DNA from 2 places in the Micromonospora sp. HM134 genome. Region 1 is predicted to be linked to the other one. Evidence: riboswitches for the same ligand, from Rfam matches in the RefSeq annotation. Region 1 holds a riboswitch; the other holds the start of a gene.

Region 1 (7,539 bases):
CGCGCGACCAGACGCCGGCCGGTGGCTGTGGTGACGGTGGCGGGGACGCCGTTGAACGCGACGGTGTTCTCGGCCGCCACCGTGGAGAAGCAGCCGCCCTCCAGGGTCACCTCGGTGCCGACGGCGGCGCGGGCCGGCACCACCGACAGCAGGGCCAGGGCGGGGGCGGGGGTGCCGTCGTTGCTGACCGAGGTGGTGTTGCCGGTGGGGTCGTACCGGTAGCGGGCGGTCCGGCCGCCCTGGTCCTGCACCCCGGCCAGTTGTCCGGCGGCGTCGTAGGCGTAGCCGATGGAGTCGCAGGAGACCGAGGCCGGGACCATGTCCGGCAGGTCCGCCCGGACGGCGAAGGCCAGCAGCAGGACGAGGGTGGCGAGCGTCGCGGTCGAGCGCAGCCGGGCACCTGCCCAGACCCTCGATCGGATGGTGCGGCGGTCGAGCGGTCCCGACATGCTGCCTCCTCAGACGCAACTTCTGGTGGCAAGATAGGCGACATCCATCAACCGAAATAGATGGCCGGGTGAACAGCGCATCCCCCGCATTGATCACCCACGGTGATCGGGTCATCTACCGGCAGAAACGGTGGGCGGCCCGCCGGAGGTGTCAGCTATAGGACAGTTGATTGTGTAGTCCGATCACGGGCAAAAGTGGGCAGGTCAGGGCTCTGCCGATTGATGAGGGATGGTCAGCACTGGCACCGTATGTGGCATGAGCGGTCGACGTGTCGGCTCGGAGGGGATATAGGGCATGGCAGAGCGACACTCACGCCGATCCGCACGGTCGAGCGGGAACAGCGACCGGCCGGTGAGCAGGCCGCCGGACCTGGTTGCCGCCGAGTACGTGCTGGGCCGCATGGTCGTCGAGCGGATGCCCTGGTACGCGGCGGACTGGCTCGCCGACGGGCACGACGGGCCGGCCCTGCGGGAAGTTGCCGGGCTCGACGGCACCGACACCCGACTGATCGGCGAGCTGCTCCCCGCCGCCCTCGACGAGATGGGCGTACGCGTTCCGTCCGCGGCGGAGGCCGCGGACACCTGGCTGGCCACGCTGGCGCAACGGCTGGTCGACGGTGCGATCGACGAACGCACCGTCAGCGAGCGTGTTTCCGCCTTCGTCTGCGAGCGTGGGGATCTCGACGAGATCCGACACAGTCCGTTCACGGACCTGCACGTGCTCGCCGACGAGTGGGATCAGGACGGGGAACGTGGCAACCGGGAACTGGCGAATTCGGTCCGTCTGCTGTGCCGTGACCACCTGTCCCGCGTGCCGGCCTCGCCGGGGGGTGACCTCACGAGCCTCGCCCACGGCAGCGCAGCACAGCGCACGGCCGGCCTTCGCCGGCTGCTCAACGCCTGGGATTTCATCGGCGTCCACGACCTGCGGGCGAACGTCGACGAGTACGACTGCCTGATCGCACCGCTGCTGTCGAGGCTGTCCGCCGGTGCCGGCGCGGGGGATCTCAGCGGGTACCTGGCGGCTGAGATCCGCGGCCACTTCGGGATGACCGTCGGCGACGTCGAGACCCGCGCCTTCGCGCGGCGTCTGCTGGCCTGGTGGGGCGCCGGGTAGAAGGTGGCCGGTCGACGTGGCGTGACGTGTCCCGCCGATCCGGCGGTCCGACAACGCCGCCTCGTCGCCGCATATCCCAGTGCCGATAATTGCGTCGGCACATGGGGTCACCGATGCCGTCCCTGCCGCTCGATCCGGTTTCCGACAGTACGAGCTTCGCCGACCGCTCCCGCCCGGCCCGGCATTTATCAGCGCCAAAGCGTAACGTGATGAATGACTCGTTGCGTACGTGTGACCGGCCTGGATCGAAGGAGTCCGCACCATGCCCGAGCAGTACTCGCGGCGCTCCTTTCTCAGCGGGGTGCTGACCTGCGGCGCAGTGAGCGCTTCGGCGGTCTACCTGCTGCCGGGCGGACACCGCCCGCCACCGGTGGAGCTTCGGCTCGCCACCGGGGCCGACCCCACCGGGGCACGGAAGCTGCTGATGGACATGTGGAACCAGGCCAACCCCGATACCCCGGCCCGGTTCACCGACGAGGTCGAGGGTGGATCAGGCGATGAACGCACGAGGCTGTTGACGGCGGCCCGCAATGGCAGTGCCGACATCCTCAACCTGGACGTCGTCGACATCCCCGAGTTCGCCGCGCAGAAGCTGATCACCCCGATCCGGTTGACCGACCCGAACTTCCTGACGTCGGTGAAGGATCTCCACCAGGTCGACGACACCTCGAACAGCTACTGGGCCGCGCCGCTCAACACCGATGTCGGCATGCTGTTCTGGCGCGACCCCGGGACCGAGCAGCCCGATGTGGTGAACTTGTCGACGGTCCTCGGCACCCTTGCCGACAAGGGCTCGTTCGTCGGCCAACTGCGCCCCAACTCGTCCAACTACAACGAGGGTTTCCTGGTCAACATCCTGGAGCACGCGCTGTCGGTGAACACTGACCTGCTCAGCGCGACCGGTGAGATCCTGTTCGAGCTGAAACCCTGGCAGAGAGCGCTACAACCGTTGCAGGCGGCCATCGTGGCCGGGAAGGTCAATCGCTCCAGCGACGAGAACGCCAGCCTGGACACGTTCGTGGAGGGCCGGCCGACGTTCATGCGCAACTGGCCGGTGAAGTACCGCGAACTCCAGCAGCGTAAAGACCCTGACCTGCTGGCCGGGAAGATCAAGGTGTACCCGCTGACGTCCGGGGTGCTCGGCGGCCAGAGCCTCGCCCTGGCGCGTGCCTGTCCCCACCCCGACCAGGCCCTCCGGTTCATCAACTTCATGACCGGCACCGCAGCCCAGAAGGTCCTCGCCGGGCACGGCTTCGCCCCGACCCTGGCCGAGGCCTACAACGACAGGAACCTCCAGGCGGTCATCCCGCACCTGGAAGCACTACGTGGTGCGGTGGAGAATGCCCGGCCCCGGCCGATGCACCCGGGATACCGCGCGTTCGCCGAGGTCTTCGTCGACCACGTCGCCCGGATGCTCCGCGGTGAGTCCGACCTGACCTCGGAGTTCATCGCCGCCATGAAGGCGGCGCTCGCATGACCGGAGACCGGGTGGAGGAGGGTCCGTGAAGGTCGAGCCGTGGCAGGTGCCGATCCTGGTGATGGCCGGGATCATCCTGGCGGAGTTGGTGATCAGGGTGATTCCGCGCCGTTGGACGGCACACCTGGCCAGGCAGCAGGTCCGCACGGTGGCGCTCGGCGGGCTGGCGGTCCTGGTCATCGTCGTCGGGGTGTTGGCGCTCGGCCCGGACCTGGCCGACCAGATCGCCAGCGTGGCGGCAGCCGTCGCCGGGCTGGTCGCGCTCTGGCTGACCTACCGGTCGTACCAGTTGCAGACCGCCGCGAGCCCGGACGCCGCGGCCGGCCCGGCGCGGGACACCGCGGAGCCGGAGGCCGCGGGCACCACCGGGCAGCCGCCCGGTCGGTGAACGGCTGTCGTGTCGGCAGTTACCGGAGGGACGCGCCAGCGGCGCTGTTGGCAGGCCGTGTCGTGCTTCGGCAGGTGCCCGTGCACCAGGTACGCGGTGACGATGTCCGTCAGGCAGGCGTTGGCCTGGCCGCTGAGGAGCGGCACTCCTAAAGCGTCCTAGGACATCGGGGTGGCGGGGGTGCTGCGGGTCCTGGTCAGGTCGAGGTGTCGCCACGGTGAGCGGCTTCCCCGAAGCCCTCGGCGGGACTGCCGGCCCCCCTGCACGTTGCCGCTCCGGTCACCCGGTGCGTTGCCCGACGCAGCCGCTGATCGGGCGGGCGGTCAGGAGGAGCAGGTGTTGAGCATGGTCTGTAGGGCGGACTTCTCCGACGATTGCAGCCGCAGGCCCCAGGTGTACTTCACGGTGATCCACATTTTGCTGTAGGTGCACCGGTACGACGACAGGGGAGGCTGCCACGTGGAGGGGTCCTGGTCGCTCTTGGACTGGTTGACGTTGTCGGTCACCGCGATCAGCTGCGGGCCGGACAGGTCGTTGGCGAAGCTCTGCCGGCGGCTGGTCGTCCAGGAACTCGCCCCGGAGCGCCACGCCTCCGCCAGAGGGACCACGTGGTCGATGTCCACGTCCGACGCGGCGGTCCAGGTCGCCCCGTCGTACGGGCTGTACCAGCGCCCCGACGTGGCCTGGCAGGAGGAGTTGACCACGACCGACGTGCCGTCGCGTTTGAGGATCTGCTCACGGGTGTCACAGCTGCCGCTGACGGTGATCCAGTGCGGGAACAGGTCCCGGGAGTAGCCGCTGGTGGAGCCCTCGGCGGCGACGGTGAGGGCGTTGAGCTGCGCCTGCGCGGTCGCCTTCGACGGGATCCCCGGCGGCGTCGCCGACGCCGTCCCCCCGATGCCCGCCGAGAGGGCTGCGCCGACGAACGTGGCTAGTGCCAAGGTCACGGCACGCACCCGGGGCCGGGCCGGCCCGGACGTCTTCGTGGTCGGTCCTGACATGCCACGCCTCCCGGTCACCATCGACGACAGATGCAATCATCATCCTCGATGGAAGGTGACAGCGGGATGGCATCCGCGTGAAGACCCGCCCGGAGGGCCCGACCTGAGTCGGGAGTCACTCGGCGTCGGGCCGACTTCCCGGGAGTCGCCCCGAACCCGCTCCTGAGCAGTGATGCACGGAAGCGCAATGCGGAACTGCGTACTGGACGGCAAACCGAACGCCCCTGTCCCAGCAGAGTCGAACTCCTGACCTTCTGATCCGCACCCCGGGCCGAGGCATCGTCGTGGTGCCCGTAGGATCGCGGGCAGTGCTGGTTCGTCTCTCCCGTGCGCGGGTGAGACGTCGTAAGAGGGAACCCGGTGTGAGACCGGGACTGCCCCGCAGCGGTGAGTGGGAACGACCGCCGTCAACGAAGCACTGGACCGCAAGGTCTGGGAAGCGACGGCCAGTAGGCGACCCTGTGTCACGCCCACGAGTCCGAAGACCTGCCAGCGCTGCGCGTGCCGCCGGTGCGCGCCGTCGGCGGCCTCTCGGGAGGGCCAGGGCGGAATGCCGGTTACGCCGTGGCGTATCCGTCTTCCTCTCGGGTGGTCGTCGGACACCGCGAGGGAAGGACCATCTGTGACCACCTCATTCGGGCAGAGCACCGTGCTCGGCTATCCCCGTATCGGCGCCCACCGCGAGTGGAAGAAGGCCGTCGAGGCGTACTGGGCCGGCACGCTGGACGCCACCGAGTTGGAGGCCGTGGCCGTCGGGCTGCGGGCCGAGGTGTGGCGGACGCTGCGCGACGCCCGCCTCGATGCGATCCCGTCCAACACGTTCTCCTACTACGACCACATGCTCGACACCGCCGTCGCGGTGGGGGCGGTCCCCCGCCGGTTCGCCCGGCTCGGCCTCGGTCGACTCGACACCTACTTCGCCATGGCCCGTGGTGTCGATGCCGCACCAGCGCTGGAACTCACCAAGTGGTTCGACACCAACTACCACTACCTGGTGCCGGAGATCGAGCCCGACACCGTGTTCGCGGCGGACCCGGCGAAGGCGCTGAGCGAGTACGCGCAGGCACGTGACCTGGGCATCGCCACCCGACCGGTGCTGGTGGGTCCGGCCACCTTCCTGCTGCTGGCCAAGGGCGACGATCCGTTCGCCCGGCTCGACGACCTGGTCGACACGTACGCCCGGATCCTCACCGCCCTGGCCGACGCGGGCGTGGCCTGGGTCCAACTGGACGAACCCGCCTACGTCGCCGACCGCACCACGGCCGAGATCGACGGCCTGCGGCACGCCTACCGACGTCTCGGGGAACTGCCACACCGTCCCCGGATCTTCGTCGCCACCTACTTCGGTGACCTCGGCGACGCCCTGCCGGCCCTGCTGGACACCCCGGTCGAGGCGATCGGCCTGGACCTGGTCGCCGGCCCGGGCAACCTGCACCGGCTCGCCGCCGCCGGTCCCCTGCGCGGCACGACCGTCGTCGCCGGCCTGGTCGACGGACGCAACATCTGGCGCACGGATCTGCGGGCGGCCGTCGCCGCCGGTGCCACGGTCGCCGGACTGGCCGACCACGTGGCGGTGTCCACCTCCTGTTCGCTGCTACACGTGCCGGTCGACCTGTCGGCCGAGACCCACCTCGACCCGGAGTTGTCCGCGCGGCTCGCGTTCGCCCGGCAGAAGGTCGACGAGGTGGTCCTGCTCGGGCGGGCGCTACGCGACGGCACCACCAGCCTGCCGGCCCCGTTGCCGCCCGCCCCGCCGGCGTGGCGGCACGACGACGTGCGCGGCCGGTTGGCGGCGTTGCGCCCTGCCGACCGGCACCGTGGCGACTACGCCGGGCGGGCCGCCCGCCAGCAGGAACGGCTGACGCTACCGGACCTGCCGACCACCACGATCGGTTCGTTCCCGCAGACCGCCGAGCTGCGCCGGGCCCGCGCCGCGCACCGCGCCGGCACTCTCGACGACGCCGGCTACACGCAGCGGATACGCGCCGAGGTGGAGCAGGTCATCCGGTTGCAGGAACGGCTGGGCCTGGACGTGCTGGTGCACGGCGAGCCGGAACGCAACGACATGGTCCAGTACTTCGGCGAACAACTCGACGGTTTCGCCGCCACCACCCACGGATGGGTGCAGTCCTACGGGTCCCGTTGCGTCCGACCGCCGATCATCCACGGTGACGTGGCCCGCCGGGCACCGATGACCGTCGCGTGGTCCACCTACGCCCAGTCGCTGACCGACCGTCCGGTCAAGGGCATGCTCACCGGCCCGGTCACCATCCTGGCCTGGTCGTTCGTCCGCACCGACCAGCCCCTGGCCGACACCGCCGACCAGGTGGCACTCGCGCTGCGCGACGAATGCCACGATCTGGAGGCCGCCGGCATCCGGATCATCCAGGTCGACGAACCCGCCCTCCGCGAGACCCTGCCGCTGCGTCGGGCCGACCAGAAGGCCTATCTGGACTGGGCGGTCGGCGCGTTCCGGCTGGCCACCGGCGGCGTCGCCGACGACACTCAGATCCACACCCACCTGTGCTACAGCGAGTTCGGTGAGGTGATCACCGCCATCGACGCGCTCGACGCCGACGTCACCAGCATCGAGGCGTCCCGGTCGAAAATGGAGGTTCTCGACGACCTGGCCGCGATCGGTTACCGCCGGGGCGTCGGCCCCGGGGTGTGGGACATCCACTCGCCCCGCATCCCACCCCACCACGAGGTGGTCGACGCGCTCCGCCGGGCCGTCACGGCCGTGCCCGCCCGACGGCTGTGGGTCAACCCGGACTGCGGCCTGAAGACCCGCACCTATCCCGAGGTCGAGGCGACCCTCCGACACCTCGTCGCCGCCGCCGCCGAGGTCCGCGCGAGCTGATCGGACTGTTCCGGGCGGACCTGCGGGATCCGCCCGGAACAGCGCGTCGAGTAGACCGGCCTCTCCGGTCCGCCGGCAAGATCGAGCGGCTCGGGAGATCATCGGAGTGCGTGGCGCGGTGTCGGTCCGGAAACGGTCGACGGTTGTCAGGTCCGTTGGGTGTCTGTCAGCTCCCTGATCCGTCTGTCGGCGTCACGCCGGGCCGCGCAGCAGCTCTGCGTGGCGTCGAGGATCTGCCGGATGTCGC
Region 2 (7,539 bases), 360 kb from region 1:
CTGCTCTTCGCCTGACCGCAGCTGACCGGCAGCCGGGGGTGGACGCCGTCGGCGTCCACCCCCGGCGACGTCAGGTGAGCAGGGCCGGCCGCAGCTCGCCGCCCACGTTGATCGTGCCGACCACCCGGTCGCCGGTGAGGTCGAAGACGTCGACCGTCCGGTTGGTGCGCATGAGTTCCCGCACCGACGGCGGCAGCGACGGAGGTTCCTTCATCGCCGCCCGGACGTCCCGGGTGGTCGAGATCAGTCGACCGACCAGCGACGCCCCGTCGTGGTCCACCCGCACCCGGCCGTACTCCCAGCCGCAGGTGGTGAGGTCGAGCACCTCGAACAGGCGGGCGAGCAGCGGATGGGGGTCGGTGCCCCGGACGAACTGCGCCGCCCGGGTGCCGACGACAGTGGTGGCGGCGGCGACGTGCACGTACGGGTGCAGGCCGCCCGGCAGCGCGAACAGCGGCCAGTGCAGCCGGCCACCCGCCTCGCGCCACAGCGGCCGGTAGTTGCGCCGGTCCACCGGGAACCGCTGGCCGGTACGCCGGTACAGCTCCGCCGTCTGGGCCAGCAGGTCCGCGTGGGCGGCGTCGGCGAACTCACCGACGATCGAGGCCGCCACCGCCAGGCCGTCGCCGTCGTCGAGCAGCCGGACCATCGCCGCCACCTGCTCGGCCGGGCGGACGGCCAGGTGCGCGCCGAAGCGCTGCCGTACCTCGGCCGACAGCGCCGCCTGCCGGACCGGATCGTCCTGGACCTGCCGGCCCCCGCCGCCCAGCACCCGCCCGAGCCATCCCATGTCGCCTCGTCTCCACCGCCGTCACCGACCGCAGCCATGCTAGTGCGGCCCTGCGTCAGAGATAGCGGACGCCGGTCAGTTCCTCGGCCGCCGTCCACAGCCGCCGGCCGACGGCGGGGTCGGTGGCCTCCCGGCTGGCCCGCACCTCGGTGACCGGCCCCCGGGTCTGGAAGAACCGGGCCGGGCCGAAGAACTGGCCGCCGTGGACCTGCGGGTCGGTGGCGGCGCGCAGTTGGGGCAGCGCACCCTGCTCGACCGGTTGGGTGGCCAGCAGGCCGAGCCGGGCGATCACCCGGCCGCGCCGGCCCTGGTGGGACCAGGCCCGGGGGGTCAGGTTGGTGCGGGTGACACCGGGATGGGCCAGCACGCTGAGCACCGGCGATCCGGTGGCGCGCAGCCGGCGGTCCAGTTCGATGCCGAAGACGGTGGTGGCGAGCTTGGACCGGCCGTACGCGCCGGCACCCCGGTAGCCGCGCTCCCCCATCAGGTCGGTGAAGTCCAGGTGCGCGCTGCGGTGGGTGATCGAGCTGAGGCTGACCACCCGGGCCGCCCGCGCCGCACCCAGATTGCCCAGCAGCAGACCGGTCAGCGCGAAGTGCCCCAGCAGGTTGGTGGCGAGGTGCAGCTCGTGGCCGTCGACGCTGGTCCGGCGCGGGCCGAGCAGCACCGCACCGGCGTTGTTGACCAGCAGGTCGAGCACCGGACGGTCGGCGGCCAGCGAGGCGGCGAATTCCCGTACCGAGGCGAGGGAGGCGAGGTCCAGTTCGCGTACCTCGGCGTCGCCGCCGATGTGACGGGCGGCCTGCCGGCCGGCGGCGGTGTCGCGCACGGCGAGCACGACCCGCGCGCCCCGGCGGGCCAGGGCGGTGGCGGTGACCAGGCCGAGGCCGGAGTTCGCGCCGGTCACGACGGCGGTGCGGCCGTGCTGGTCGGGGATGTGGTCGGCGGTCCAGGTCATCTGCTGCTCCCTGACGGTCGGGTGGGACCGCCGACGCTAGGGGCCGGCCGGGCGGGACCGGTCGTACCCGGTTGCCTAGGTCCCGCAGACCTACCCGCGCCGGTCCGGGCCGCGCCACACTGGCGACATGACCCACCCGTACGCCCGTGAACTCGGTGACTTCCTGCGCGCCCGGCGCGGCCGGCTGCACCCCCGCGACGTCGGCCTGGAGCCGGGCGGGCGACGCCGGGTCACCGGGCTGCGCCGCGAGGAGCTGGCGCTGCTGGCCGGGTTGAGCACCGACTACTACCAGCGGATGGAGCAGGGCCGGGAGGTACGCCCGTCCGACGACGTGCTGGACGGGCTCGCCGCCGCGCTCGGCCTCGACGACGCGGAACGCCGGCACCTGTTCACCCTGGCCCGTGCCGCCCGCCGGCCGCTGCCCGCCCGGGTCGACCACGGCCCGGAGCGGGTGCCGGAGAGCACCCGGCGGCTGCTGCGGGTGATGGACACCCCGGCGGTGGTGCTCGGCCGCCACCTGGACCTGCTCGCCTGGAACACGTGGGCGGTGGCGCTGCTCGGCGACCCGGCGGGCTACCCGCCGGACCGGCTCAACATGCTGCTGCTGATGTTCGACGAGGCGGCGACCGGTGCCCGGCGCTGCGCGGCCTGGGAGCGGCAGGCCATGGACTACATCGGCATGATGCGCGCCGCCGTCGCCACCGACCCCACCCACCCCCGGGCCACCGCCGTCGTCGGCGAGCTGAGCATCCGCAGCGCCGAGTTCCGGCGGCTGTGGTCCCGGCACGACGTGCGCGGATCGGTCAACGGCACCAAGACCTTCCAGGTCCCCGAGGTCGGTGACATCGTCCTGGACTGGGACACCTACCCGCTGCCCGGCAACCCCGGCCCGGTCATGCTGGTCTTCACCGCCGAGCCGGGCAGCGCCGACGCCGACGCGCTGCGGCTGCTGGCGTCACTGCGGGCAACCGGCCGGTCGGATGAGAGTTATCCGACACGCCGACGCGACATCTAGTGTTGCCTCTCCCCCATCCACGCCATATATGGTGTGCCACGCAGCTGGTTCGACCGGGCCCGGTGGTCCGGTCGAGGCAACAGGGAACCCGGTGGGAATCCGGGACTGCCCCGCAGCGGTAAGTGGGAACGACCGCCGTCATCGAGCACTGGACCGCGAGGTCTGGGAAGCGACGGCCAGTAGGCGACCGGACCCGGTCACGCCCGCGAGTCCGAAGACCTGCCAGTGCGCCGTGCGCTGCTGCGCGCGGCGGTCGGAGGTCGCGCGGGACGACCGACGCCAGCACCCGGGCCGGCCGCCGTGCCGCGCCCGTTGGCGTTCTCCCGCGTCCGATGGCCATCGGTGACAGCGAGGAGAGGTCATGACGAACGTAGCGGAGAGCCTACCGTCCGATGTCGACGGCGCGGGGCCACGCCGGCCGGCGATGCGGGTACGCAAGCGCGACGGCGACACCGAGCCGGTGGACGTCAACCGGATCGTCACGGCCGTCGCCCGATGGGCCGCCGACCTGGACGAGGTCGACCCGCTGCGGGTGGCCACCAGGACGATCAGCGGCCTCTACGACGGGGCGACCACCGCCGAGCTGGACAAGTTGTCGATCCAGACGGCGGCGGAGCTGATCGGCACGGAACCGCAGTACTCCCGGCTGGCAGCGCGGTTGTTGGCCGCGTACGTGGAGAAGGAGGTACGCGGGCAGGAGGTGACCTCGTTCAGCGAGTCCATCCGGTACGCCCACGGCCTCGGCCTGATCGCCGACGACACCGCCGCGTTCGTGGCCCGGCACGCCCGGCAGCTCGACGACGCCGTCGACCCGGCCGGTGACCTGCGGTTCGAGTACTTCGGGCTGCGTACGGTGGCCGACCGTTACCTGCTGCGGCACCCGCAGTCGCGGCTGGTGGTGGAGACGCCGCAGTACTGGCTGCTGCGGGTGGCCTGCGGGCTGTCCAGCACGCCCGACGAGGCGGTCGGGTTCTACCGGCTGATGTCGTCGCTGGCCTACCTGCCGAGTTCCCCGACGTTGTTCAACTCGGGCACCCGGCACACCCAGATGTCGTCGTGTTTCCTGGTCGACTCGCCGCGCGACGAACTGGACTCGATCTACGAGCGCTACCACCAGGTGGCGAAGCTGTCGAAGTTCTCCGGCGGCATCGGCATCTCCTTCACGCGGGTGCGCGGCCGGGGCGCGCTGATCCGGGGCACCAACGGCAGGTCGAACGGGATCGTGCCGTTCCTGAAGACCCTCGACGCCGGGGTGGCGGCGGTCAACCAGGGCGGCCGGCGCAAGGGGGCGGCCTGCGTCTACCTGGAACCCTGGCATCCGGACATCGAGGAGTTCCTGGAGCTGCGGGACAACACCGGCGAGGAGGCCCGGCGTACCCACAACCTCAACCTGGCCAACTGGATCCCCGACGAGTTCATGCGCCGGGTCGAGGCCGACGGCGAGTGGTCGCTGATCGACCCGTCGGACGCCCCGGAGCTGCCCGACCTGTACGGCGAGGAGTTCGACGCCGCGTACCGGGTCGCCGAGAAGAAGGCGGTCCGCACGGTGCGGGCCCGGGACCTGTACGGGCGGATGATGCGCACCCTGGCGCAGACCGGCAACGGGTGGATGACGTTCAAGGACCCGGCGAACCGGCTGTCCAACCAGACCGGCGTGCCGGGCAACACGATCCACCTGTCCAACCTGTGCACCGAGATCCTGGAGGTCAACAGCGACACCGAGACGGCGGTGTGCAACCTCGGGTCGGTCAACCTGGGCGCGCACCTCACCGACGACGGCGTCGACTGGGACAAGCTGCGCGGGACGGTCCGCACGGCGGTGGTGTTCCTGGACCGGGTGATCGACATCAACTACTACCCGGCCGAGCAGGCGGCGGTGTCGAACCCGCGCTGGCGGCCCGTCGGGCTGGGGCTGATGGGGCTTCAGGACGCGTTGTTCGCGCTGCGGCTGCCGTTCGACTCGGCCGGGGCCCGGGAGTTGTCCACCCGGGTCCAGGAGGAGATCTTCCTGACCGCCCTGGAGACGTCGACCGGTCTCGCCGAACGGTTCGGCGCGCACCCGGCGTACGCCGAGACCCGGGCCGCCCGGGGTGACCTGCACCCGGACCTGTGGGGGGTCGAACCCACCCAGGTCGACCGGTGGGTCGCGCTGCGCACCCGGATCGCGGCGCACGGCCTGCGCAACTCGCTGCTGGTGGCGATCGCCCCGACCGCCACGATCGCGTCGATCGCCGGCTGCTACGAGTGCATCGAGCCGCAGGTGTCCAACCTGTTCAAGCGGGAGACCATGTCCGGGGAGTTCCTCCAGATCAACACGTACCTGGTGCGGGAGCTGAAGGCGCGCGGGTTGTGGACGTCGGAGATCCGCGACCAGATCAAGCGGGCCGAGGGTTCGGTGCAGGGGATCGTCGACCTGCCCGCCGAGGTGCGGGAGCTGTTCCGTACCGCGTGGGAGCTGCCACAGCGGGCGCTGATCGACCTGGCCGCCGCGCGGGCGCCGTACATCGACCAGTCGCAGTCGCTGAACCTGTTCCTCAGCGCGCCTACCATCGGCAAGCTGTCCTCGATGTACCTGCACGCCTGGAAGTCCGGGCTGAAGACCACCTACTACCTGCGGTCGCGTCCGGCGACCCGGATCCAGCAGGCCACCGTCACCGTCGCCCCGGTCGTCGCGGCCGACGCCGAGGCGCTCGCCTGCTCCCTGGAGAACCCCGAGAGCTGCGAGGCGTGCCAGTGACCACCGTCGACGAACCCCGCACCGCCGGGCGGCAGCTGCTGCTCGACCCCGGCATGGACCTCACCCTGCGGCCGATGCGCTACCCGCACTTCTTCGACCGGTTCCGGGACGCCATCCGCAACACCTGGACGGTGGAGGAGGTCGACCTGCACTCCGACCTGGCCGATCTGGAGCGGCTGTCGCCGGCCGAGCGGCATCTGGTGTCCCGGTTGGTGGCGTTCTTCGCCACCGGTGACACGATCGTCGCCAACAACCTGGTGCTCAACCTCTACCAGCACGTCAACTCACCGGAGGGCCGGCTCTACCTGTCGCGGCAGCTGTTCGAGGAAGCCGTGCACGTGCAGTTCTACCTGAACCTGCTCGACACGTACGTGCCCGACGAGCAGGAACGGTTCGCCGCGTTCGCCGCCATCGAGAACATCCCGTCGATCCGGCGCAAGGCCGAGTTCTGCTTCCGCTGGATCGACTCGGTATTCGAACTGCGGGAGCTGCGTACCCGCGCGGACCGGCGGGCGTTCCTGCTCAACCTGATCTGCTTCGCCGCCTGCATCGAGGGGCTGTTCTTCTACGGGGCCTTCGCCTACGTCTACTTCCTGCGGTCCCGGGGCCTGCTCAACGGGTTGGCGTCGGGCACCAACTGGGTGTTCCGCGACGAGTCGATGCACATGGCGTTCGCCTTCGACGTGGTGGAGACCGCCCGGCGGGAGGAGCCGGACCTGTTCGACGCCGAGCTGGAACGTCAGGTGACCGAGATGCTCGCCGAGGCCGTCGAGTGCGAGGTGCAGTTCGCCGAGGACCTGCTCGACCAGGGCGTGTCCGGGCTGTCACTTAAGGACATGCGGGCCTACCTGGAGCACGTCGCCGACCGGCGGCTCGCCCAGCTCGGCATCGCGCCGCGCTACGGGGCGCAGAACCCGTTCGCGTTCATGGATCTGCAGGACGTGCAGGAGCTGTCGAACTTCTTCGAGCGGCGGGTGTCGGCGTACCAGGTGGGGGTCAGCGGCAGCGTCACCTTCGACGACGACTTCTGACCGGCGTGGCCGGGGCCCGGTCCGGTGGGGCGTGCGACCACCGGGCCGGGCCTGGCCGTCGGTCAGGGGCCGGCGTTGCCGAACACCTCGATCTCGGCGAGGCCGACGTTGACGGTGCCGCCGCCGACCCCGGTGACGGTGAGCTTGACGCTGGTCACCGTCTTCGCCGCCGGGAGAATGATCTCCGTCGGGCCGCCGCTGTTGTCCAGGGCGCCGACGGCCGTGGAGGTGCCGTCGCTGAACAGCAGGGTGCCGCCGGTGATCTGGTCGTTGGGGTTGGGCCGGTCGTAGAGGACGACCCGGCGGATGGTGCGCGGGCCCGGCCAGCTCAGGGTGAGCTGGGTGCCGACGCCGCCGTAGACGGTCGCCCACTCCCGGGTCGGGTCGTCGGGCCAGCCGGCGATCACCCCGTCGACGGCCTTGGCCGCCGTCTGCCCGCTGCCGGTGTCCTGGCTGGTCGCGGTGACGGTGGCCGTCCGGGCCAGGTTGGGGCCGAGGACCTTGTACTGCCGCTGGAGGAAGTACGGGTAGTCGTGGCCGGCGCAGGTGGGCAGGCTGGTGCAGGCCCCGTCGTCGTACTGGCCGTAGGCGAAGAAGGCCGCGGACTTGGCGGCGACGTCGGTCGACCCCAGGTTCGCCGGATAGTTCTTGATCTTGTAGTCGTGGTAGCCGGTGAACGTCGGCGAACCGACGTACGCCTGCTCGGCGGCTTGGGCCAAGTAGGCCGCGGCGTGGTGGTCGCTGTGGTCACCGTCGCCGAACCCACCGGCGTGGTCCTGGGTGTTGACGGCGGTCGGCTGGTAGGCGGCCATCAGCCCGGCCAGGGTGGTGGTCAGGCCGGAGCGGCTGTAGCTGGACGCGCCGGCGCCCAGCGACGTGATCGACGAGATGTCGTTGAGCCAGAGCTTCTGCAGGCTCTGCGAACCGGTGTTCGGATGGCCGGTGCCGCCGGGGTATCCGTCCGGGAGCCGGAGGAAGGCCAGCGACACGGTGGGCTTGGCGGTGAGG

The links. A riboswitch is a leader RNA that binds a small molecule or an ion and turns the genes downstream of it on or off. The one in region 1 is predicted to bind cobalamin.
Region 2: another riboswitch for cobalamin. It lies ahead of FJK98_RS13740 (ribonucleoside-diphosphate reductase subunit alpha); the one in region 1 lies ahead of metE (5-methyltetrahydropteroyltriglutamate--homocysteine S-methyltransferase).

The regions. Positions count from the first base shown of each region.
Region 1 covers NZ_CP041061.1:2,807,077-2,814,615, reverse strand. The annotation lists gene FJK98_RS12430 (pre-peptidase C-terminal domain-containing protein) at 1-449, opposite strand, end outside; gene FJK98_RS12425 (hypothetical protein) at 802-1,566, shown strand; gene FJK98_RS12420 (extracellular solute-binding protein) at 1,829-3,043, shown strand; gene FJK98_RS12415 (hypothetical protein) at 3,069-3,431, shown strand; gene FJK98_RS12410 (HNH endonuclease family protein) at 3,755-4,432, opposite strand; cobalamin riboswitch at 4,728-4,941, shown strand; gene metE (5-methyltetrahydropteroyltriglutamate--homocysteine S-methyltransferase) at 5,055-7,292, shown strand.
Region 2 covers NZ_CP041061.1:3,165,186-3,172,724, reverse strand. The annotation lists gene FJK98_RS13760 (TetR/AcrR family transcriptional regulator) at 1-15, shown strand, start outside; gene FJK98_RS13755 (hypothetical protein) at 71-790, opposite strand; gene FJK98_RS13750 (oxidoreductase) at 846-1,748, opposite strand; gene FJK98_RS13745 (helix-turn-helix transcriptional regulator) at 1,876-2,763, shown strand; cobalamin riboswitch at 2,792-3,005, shown strand; gene FJK98_RS13740 (ribonucleoside-diphosphate reductase subunit alpha) at 3,125-5,500, shown strand; gene FJK98_RS13735 (ribonucleotide-diphosphate reductase subunit beta) at 5,554-6,531, shown strand; gene FJK98_RS13730 (PIG-L family deacetylase) at 6,594-7,539, opposite strand, start outside.